3 linked regions of the Brasilonema sennae CENA114 genome follow. The protein of the gene in region 1 binds, or shares a complex with, the protein of each later gene. Links are inferred from orthologs where the notes say so. Each region holds a gene or a part of one and is shown in the gene's direction. Other genes may lie near its edges.

What was found.
Region 2: the proteins of accD (region 1) and accB are in contact, whole or in part, in a solved structure (PDB 8UXZ), measured with the Escherichia coli proteins. The link is inferred for Brasilonema sennae CENA114 from one-to-one orthologs.
Region 3: the proteins of accD (region 1) and accC are in contact, whole or in part, in a solved structure (PDB 8UXZ), measured with the Escherichia coli proteins. The link is inferred for Brasilonema sennae CENA114 from one-to-one orthologs.

The regions. Positions count from the first base shown.
Region 1 is NZ_CP030118.1:3,602,359-3,605,329, forward strand. What follows is about bases 9-2,959. They hold accD (acetyl-CoA carboxylase, carboxyltransferase subunit beta), read left to right. Parts: upstream 9-979; coding sequence 980-1,939; downstream 1,940-2,959. Other genes in these bases: DP114_RS15330 (pentapeptide repeat-containing protein), read right to left, coding at 2,452-2,959. Also shown: more of DP114_RS15330, read right to left, coding at 2,960-2,971.
Region 2 is NZ_CP030118.1:488,415-491,376, reverse strand. The notes cover bases 1-2,942. They hold accB (acetyl-CoA carboxylase biotin carboxyl carrier protein), read left to right. Parts: upstream 1-1,166; coding sequence 1,167-1,718; downstream 1,719-2,942. Other genes in these bases: tmpR (bifunctional dihydropteridine reductase/dihydrofolate reductase TmpR), read left to right, coding at 2,895-2,942; DP114_RS02005 (NUDIX domain-containing protein), read left to right, coding at 2,452-2,901; DP114_RS02010 (ArsR/SmtB family transcription factor), read left to right, coding at 1,783-2,127; efp (elongation factor P), read left to right, coding at 477-1,034. In the rest of the region: more of tmpR, read left to right, coding at 2,943-2,962. UniProt on the Escherichia coli protein: This protein is a component of the acetyl coenzyme A carboxylase complex; first, biotin carboxylase catalyzes the carboxylation of the carrier protein and then the transcarboxylase transfers the carboxyl group to form malonyl-CoA.
Region 3 is NZ_CP030118.1:1,724,155-1,726,978, reverse strand. The notes cover bases 1-2,804. They hold accC (acetyl-CoA carboxylase biotin carboxylase subunit), read left to right. Parts: upstream 1-628; coding sequence 629-1,981; downstream 1,982-2,804. Other genes in these bases: psbX (photosystem II reaction center X protein), read left to right, coding at 2,617-2,736; DP114_RS07295 (YggT family protein), read right to left, coding at 2,132-2,422; DP114_RS07305 (hypothetical protein), read left to right, coding at 241-558. UniProt on the Escherichia coli protein: This protein is a component of the acetyl coenzyme A carboxylase complex; first, biotin carboxylase catalyzes the carboxylation of the carrier protein and then the transcarboxylase transfers the carboxyl group to form malonyl-CoA.

The DNA.
Region 1 (2,971 bases):
ATAGAATTTTACTGTATCCTAGCCTCATGCGAGGAGATTCGAGAACATCCAATTTTGCATAAAAGATCGTAGTCGGAGCATCTTGCTCCCTACTTCTATTGAAAGCGGGCTGTCCGGCCCCGAAGTCGCTACAACGCGCTTCTGTGCGCACTACAAAATAAAATAAATTTACATATTTGGGATACTCCTGGAGATTCTTGGTTTCTCCAGCAAGCCCTTGCAGTGTCTATCTCTACTTGGAGATACACTAGAACTGTAGATTTAATCACCACTACTATCTTTAAGCTTTTGATAACATCATCTTGTGAATTCAGCCCTGCAGTCTGGTTTTCCACACCCTGTAGAGTGATATTCACCACCTAAAGTAGCGTGTGCGTATTTCCTGTACAACACGCTTGTTTGTTCGCGCAAGCTTCCACAGAACTTGGGAGCGATAAGCCTCCGGCTTGACGCTTTGCGTATCGCATCGCCATAACTGTGTCGTACCTCCTCCAAAGAGACTGCGCGTACGCTGATCCAAAAGCTGTAGCCTTAGCCACAGACAGACCCTAAGCGTGAGTTGGATGATCCTCTTAATAACGGGTACCCTTTTGACAAGAAAAATTGATGCAGCAATTGCTTGCCTCTCATAACATACCAACAAATATTATTGATTTAGGGGGTGAAATCCTATTTGGGACAGGGGCTTAGTGGAGCTTTGTAGGTACCGTTACAACAGCAATGGACTGCTTTACTACTTTTTAAGTTTCCCAGAAGGCGAGCAAGAGACTTGAATTGGTTTACGTATTTTCGTTAAGCTGGCAACCAAAGATCTAAAATATGGTCTCCTATAGCTTACAAGACAATTTTGAATATGTTGTCATTAGTTATGAGTCATTCATCCTTAGTATGGACAAAGGAGTCATGATAAAAAACTAAGATTTTGACAGCATTGGTTTGATCTTTTATCAACATACTATCCACGTAAGATAAGATACAAATGGCGAACAACGAAGAATCACGCGGTTTAAAGTCTTTATTAGATTGGTTTGCAAATCGACGGAAATCAGGATCTACCATCCTAGAACCCCAAGAGCGTGAGATTGCTGATGGACTGTGGCATAAATGTTCTAACTGTGGAGTGTTGACATATGCCAAAGATCTAAGAGCCAACCAAATGGTTTGTGTTGAGTGTGGACATCATAATCGAGTTGATAGTGATGAGCGCATCCGTCAATTGATTGATGTGAATAGTTGGAGGTCGATAGATGAGCATTTGTGTCCTACCGATCCACTACAGTTTCGCGATCGCAAACCTTATATTGATCGCCTGCGGGAAACCCAGGACAAACTGAAGTTAATAGACGCCGTTAAAACTGGTTTTGGTCAAATAAATGGTTTATCCATTGCTCTTGGCGTTATGGACTTCCGGTTTATGGGAGGAAGTATGGGTTCTGTTGTCGGAGAAAAACTGACGCGCCTGATTGAGCAAGCCACTCAACGACGATATCCTGTGGTTATTGTTTGTACCTCTGGTGGAGCGAGGATGCAAGAAGGAATGCTTTCCCTCATGCAGATGGCGAAAATCTCTGCAGCTTTGGAGCGTCATCAAGAAGCGCGGTTGCTGTACATTCCCGTTTTGACAAATCCCACCACAGGTGGTGTAACTGCTAGTTTTGCGATGTTGGGCGATATCATCATAGCAGAACCAAAGGCTACTATCGGTTTTGCTGGGCGGCGAGTGATCGAACAAACCTTACGGGAAAAACTTCCAGAGGAGTTTCAAACTGCGGAAGATTTACTCAAGCACGGCTTTGTGGATGAGATTGTTCCTCGTACTCAGCTAAAACGAACATTAGCACAGTTGATTGCCTTACACCAGCCACCTGCACCAACGTCAACCCATAATAATATGGTGGTTTGGGAGACAAGAAGTTTGAGTTCTAGCGCTGTTGAGTAATCATTGCTTCTCGAACATTAGACTTTTTGCAAAACAGGGTAAGCGCATCTAAATTAGTGTTGACAAAAACATGTGTTTGTGTGTCAATGAATCATCACAGTTTCTCGTTTTGTATGTTTCCCAAGGGTCAAAGCGATACGTCTTCCCGCAGCATGCGCTTTGGGCTGAGGCGTGTGTTGCTTTTTTGCAATCGCCAAAAACATTATCAATAAACAAGAATTACTGCGACGATTTTCGGCTTGATTGACTCTGAGACGTTCTTATTTACAAGATGCGCTTACCCTGCTTACAAAAATCGAAAATTTGGATTTCCCTATGGAGTGTGGTGATTAAGTCTTCAACCCGACACGATATAATTGGTAGCTGCAAAAGAATTTTATTCAGGTCAGTCAGTTTGGGTGTATTGAAAAGTAGGGACGCACCCTGTTTGCATATCAAATGTAAATGAATTATCAGTCAGTTAATTGTGCTTCCAACTTACTGTTAGTTAACTAATCGGCGTGCGATCCGCGCTATGATGGAACATTATCTGTCAGGTGAGTTGTAACATCGTCTTGTGTAAATGTCATTTGATGCAGTTTCAGGTTTTTGGCTCCTGTTAAAATTGCCCCTTCCAGTTTTACATGACTTAGATTTGTCATGTTAAGGTTGGCTCCCATGAGGTTTGCCCCACAGAGGTTTGCTTCATGGAGAATTGCCATTTGTAGGTTCGTTCCCATAAGGTTTGCTCCGCAGAGGTCAGTTTCTCTGAGGCTTGCTTCAGAAAAATTGGCAAAAAACATTTCTGTGTTTTGCAGTTTGGCTGCATTCAGGTTTGCTTGTTGCAAATTGGCTCCATTCAGGTTTGCTTGTTGTAAATTTGCTCCAATCAAACCCGTTCCTTGTAAGTTGGCTTTACCCAACTTTGCTCCTTGCAAATTAGCTAAAAACAGCTTTGCCTCTTGTAAGTTCGCAGCTTTTAAATTAGACCCTTGCAAATTGGCTTTGTATAAATTAGCTCTTCGTAGATTAGCTCCACGCAAACTTGCTCCT
Region 2 (2,962 bases), 3.1 Mb from region 1 along the record:
CGAACAACACCATTGTTCGTTTCCTAATGCATATGCACATACTCGTTTATTAGTCAAGCTCCAGTGAACAATTTATTGAGATAAGAGAATTGTTCACTTCAACGCAGGATGATCGAAAATTTAGACAGCTGGACAACTAGAATTTAATCCATTAAAAAAAAGTTGTCGTCTTTTTGACGAAAAACAATTTTTGATTTTTGTTTTTTTATTTTATGAGTTTGTCTGATTTTCCCAATCTCTGGGTACCTTTGGCGCTTTTAGGGTTAATTATCATTGCTGCTGTCTTTTTCAGCCGCAGCAGCTAATATCATGTTGCTGGCATACTAAAAAAGTGAAGTTCGCCGGGAAAGTCGGGGAGGAAGGATAACTGTTGGTTTTTGACTAAGTACTAATAACTAATGATCAAAGAAATAACTAATCACTCCTATTGGAGGTTAAAATAAATCCCGATTGTCTCCCAAAATTTTAAAAGTTTCATGATCTCCAGCAACGATTTTCGACCCGGTGTTTCGATAGTATTAGATGGGTCCGTATGGCGTGTGGTGGAATTCCTCCACGTTAAGCCAGGAAAAGGTTCTGCTTTTGTGCGGACGAAATTGAAAAATGTTCAAAGTGGAAGCGTGGTGGAAAAAACTTTCCGCGCAGGTGAAACAGTTCCCCAAGCTAACCTGGAAAAAAGCACAATGCAACATACCTATAAAGAAGGTGACGAATACGTCTTTATGGATATGGAAACATATGAAGAAGGCAGATTGAGCGCCTCACAGATTGGCGATCGCGTAAAATACCTCAAAGAAGGTATGGAAGCCAATGTTGTTCGCTGGGGCGACCAAGTCCTGGAAGTGGAACTGCCTAACTCCGTAGTATTGGAAATTGTGCAAACAGATCCAGGTGTTAAGGGTGACACTGCTACTGGTGGTTCTAAGCCTGCAACTTTGGAAACGGGAGCAATGGTGATGGTTCCTTTGTTTATTTCTCAAGGAGAACGCATCCGTATAGACACCCGTGACGATAAATACCTTGGCAGGGAGTAACTTTCTTCTCACCTCTAGATGCAAATCCCGATTTTCATCTATGACAGGGATTTCCATCCCTGCCTAACTATACAAATTCATTTCAAAAGATAAAGTCTCTGTACGATCTAATTGCATGAGGTAAGGAAAGCTGTGCCATTGGACTTTAATGAAATCCGCCAACTGTTGACAACCATCGCACAAACGGACATTGCAGAAGTCACGCTCAAAAGTGACGATTTTGAACTCACAGTTCGTAAGGCTGTAAGCGTTCCTCCAATGTTGTCAGCAGCACCTCAAGGGGCGTTAGGGGCGGTTGGTACACCGAACACACCAGTTCCACCGCCTATTCCGTTAGTAATGTCGCCTCCGACAGTGACGGTAACCCCGCCAAACCGCCCCACTGACAGTAATACTTCTGGCGTACACTCACCACCGATTGGTTCCTCTGTTATAGAACAGAAGTTTGTGGAAATCCCTTCCCCAATGGTGGGGACGTTTTATCGTGCGCCGAGTCCAGGCGAAGCACCATTTGTGCAAGTGGGCGATCGCATTCGGAGCGGTCAAGCAGTATGTATCATAGAAGCCATGAAACTGATGAATGAAATTGAAGCCGAAGTATCCGGACAAGTCATAGAAATTCTCGTACAAAACGGTGAACCAGTAGAATATGGTCAACCTTTGATGCGAATTAACCCAGATTAAGTATTAATCTATATATCGATGCCTAGTTGTTAAATTTTTAATGAGTCCTTACGGGTCTGCCCTGATGAAACAAGCGTTGCCTGTACCGCCAGAAGTCGTGCAACAAGTGGCTGAATACTTCAGCCTCTTGAGTGAACCTATGCGCCTACGGCTGTTGCATTTGCTGCGAGATGAAGAAAAATGCGTGCAAGAATTGGTAGAGGCAACACAGACTTCTCAGGCTAATGTATCAAAACACTTGAAGGTCATGTGGCAAGCGGGAATCCTTAGTCGTCGCAGTGAAGGAACCTGTGCCTATTACCGAGTTGAAGATGAAATGATTTTTGAATTGTGTAACAGGGTTTGCGATCGACTCGCCTCCAGGTTAGAACAGCAAGCCCGTAATTTTCGGTTCTTAAATACCAAGTAATTCTTGAGAAAAACGGGCTAGCCCCTTAGGGGGCGCACTCTCGGACGGCCCGCTACGCTAACAAAATGCAGAACACACAACACAAGATAACTCCACGAGCGAGTCCGCGCTTATTCAGTATTAAACTGAACTTAGTTTGCTGCAAAGTACTAAACAAAGCGAATAGACTGATGTCTTAGTATTTACTTTATATTTGGAACACTTAAAACAGAAAGTGAGATTGTGCCCACATAATCACCTTTGTGTCAATGCTTAACTTAGAGATGTTATTCTAGATGGTTAAGGCAAAGTAATGCAAAATCAAACCCAATCGGACAGATATCTGTGGAGAAGCATTTCCCTTTAACGACTGTAGGGGCACTTGCTGTGAATTCTCATGGACAAGTCTTAATAGTCAAAACGACCAAGTGGCGAGGCACATGGGGTGTACCGGGAGGTAAAGTGGAATGGGGCGAAACGCTAGAAGCTGCAGTTAAAAGAGAGTTTCGAGAAGAAGTCGGTTTAGAGTTGACTGACGTACGCTTTGGGTTACTACAAGAAGCAGTTCTAGATTCACAATTTGTGCGGGAAGCCCATTTCATTATGGTGAACTACTACGCGTTCTCGAAGGGCGAAACCATCACACCCAACGAAGAAATTGAGGAATGGGCATGGGTGACTCCCCAAAGGGCAACAGAGTATCCTCTTAATACGTACACCCATGTATTGATTTTGGATTATCTGCAAAAGCAAATCGACAAGTTATATCACAATAAAGTTCAAGAACAATGCTAAAAAAAGCGCTCGTAACCGGATCGTCGGGAGGAATTGGACGGGCGATCGCCCTCAAGCTAGC
Region 3 (2,824 bases), 1.9 Mb from region 1 along the record:
ACCCATAACTTGGCACTAAATAATAAAATATGCGGATGGCGAGACTCGAACTCGCAAGGCAAAGCCACACGCACCTCAAGCGTGCGCGTATACCAATTCCGCCACATCCGCAAGGTTTCCCTGGATATATAGTATAGCACAACAAAAATATTTATCATCAGTAATATCCAAGTAACAAAAAATTAAGTACAAGAATTCACAACTATCAACAGATGGATATACTCGACGGACAGAAAAGTAATGACTTTCCAAGTGATATTAAAGGTATCGCGCGATCAGCTGCTCGGCAATTGGTTCTACCCTCCGGGAACGCCCGTCGCCAGGCTGCGCTTGAAAACGCCACATGCTACCCGAAGGGCACTGTCCTCCCCTACCAAGAGCGCGCTTACTCATCATGAAGCGCACAGTACGCTCTTATTATGCCAAAGTCGGGAAAATGAACTCATACTCGGCAACATCGCTGCTGCTAGTCTAGTTAATACCCGTAGAGGCAAGCAGCGAAATCTTTCCTTATATTTGGAAGGAATTTTGGGAATCTCCAGTCAGAATTTGAAATGAGGCTCTGCGTAATTTCAATTTTGATGGCAGAACAATGTCAATCTACAGGACTGATATCAAAAGCTAAAAGATGAAGTTTGACAAAATATTAATTGCTAATCGAGGAGAAATCGCGCTTCGCATTCTCCGCGCCTGTGAAGAAATGGGGATTGCGACTGTTGCGGTACACTCCACCGTTGACCGTAATGCTCTGCATGTCCAACTTGCTGATGAAGCGGTTTGCATTGGCGAAGCTGCTAGCAGTAAAAGTTATTTGAACATTCCTAACATTATTGCAGCGGCATTGATACGGAATGCCAGCGCTATTCACCCTGGTTATGGTTTTTTAGCAGAAAATGCTCGGTTTGCAGAAATATGTGCTGACCATCATATTGCTTTCATTGGTCCATCTGCGGAAGCTATCCGGCTGATGGGGGATAAATCCACCGCGAAAGAGACCATGCTAAAAGCTGGAGTACCCACAGTACCAGGTAGTGATGGGTTGATAGAGTCGGAGGAAGAAGGTTTGGCGATCGCCAGAAAAATTGGCTACCCAGTGATGATTAAAGCCACAGCAGGCGGTGGCGGACGGGGTATGCGCTTGGTACATTCTGAAAGCGAATTTGTCAAGTCTTTCCAAGCAGCCCAAGGCGAAGCCGGAGCTGCATTTGGCAATTCCGGAGTATATCTGGAAAAATTTATTGAGCGTCCCCGTCATATTGAATTTCAAATCTTGGCTGATAACTATGGTAATGTCATCCACTTAGGTGAACGGGATTGCTCAATTCAACGCCGTAACCAGAAGCTTTTAGAAGAAGCCCCCAGTCCAGCTCTAGATCCAGATTTACGAGAGAAAATGGGACAAGCTGCCGTCAAAGCTGCTCAGTTTATCAACTACAGTGGGGCAGGTACGATTGAGTTTCTCTTAGATAAATCCGGCAAATTCTACTTTATGGAAATGAACACCCGGATTCAAGTTGAGCATCCTGTCACGGAGATGATTACTGGGATAGATTTGGTTGTTGAACAAATCCGTGTTGCTCAAGGGGAAAGACTCAAGTTGACACAAGACCAAGTTATTTTACGGGGTCATGCGATCGAATGTCGTATTAATGCCGAAGATCCTGAGCATGACTTTCGTCCCTCCCCCGGACGTATCAGTGGTTATCTCCCCCCAGGAGGTCCAGGAGTTAGAATAGATTCCCATGTTTACACTGATTACCAAATTCCTCCTTACTACGACTCCCTCATTGGCAAGTTAATAGTTTGGGGAGCAGACCGTCCCACTGCTATTAACCGTATGAAACGAGCACTGCGAGAATGTGCCATCACGGGATTACCCACAACGATTGGGTTTCATCAGAAAATCATGGAACACCCACAGTTTTTGCAGGGGCAAGTCTACACGAGTTTCGTACAGGAGATGAAAACGTTAGTGCAGTAGTATTTGTGACCAAAGCTAAGGGTGTAGGGGGGTAAGGGTGTAGGGGAATAAGAGAATAAGAGAATAAGAGAAAAATGCATTTTCTCTATCTCAAGCGTAAATGCATTTCCTCTATACGCCTATACCTTTACACCCCTACACCCCTTGTTACTAAGCACGAGACAGCATGGTCAGCAGTCCTTGCTGACCGAGAAGAATTTCCCGTAAAAGACTGAAGATACCAACCCAAATAATTGGGGTTATGTCCACCCCACCCACAGGTGCCACAATCTTTCGTAACGGTATTAGAAAAGGTTCAGTAGGCCAAGCGACCAGATTAAAAGGCAAACGATTCAAATCAACTTGGGGATACCAAGTCAGAATAATCCGGAAAATAAACAAAAATGTCATCAGTCCTAATATTGGACCGAGAATCCAAATGGCAAGGTCAGCACCAGTCATGATTTAAGCTTGACTTTTTTTGAATAAAGGGAAAGAACTGAATCAGCAGATTTTAAGGTTTGTAAAGCCTTTCTCTAATTTTAACCAAAGGCTGTTAAACAACTTGAATCATTTATCTTTGGGATAACTGGCTTCTCAACGGTCTACTAGACCATTAGAATTGTTATAAAGTATGTAAAAAAAGGTTGAAATCTATGACGCCATCTTTAGCAAATTTCCTTTGGAGTCTGTTTTGGGGTGCATTAATTGTTGTTGTCCCCGCCACAGTAGGATTGCTTTTTGTGAGCCAGAAGGATAAAATCCAGCGTTCATAAGATGTATTGTAGGGGCGTGGCATACCACGCCTCTAGTTTTAAAACTGGTTTTCCGCCAGTTCACTGCTCAATTGGTAACTCTTAGCAA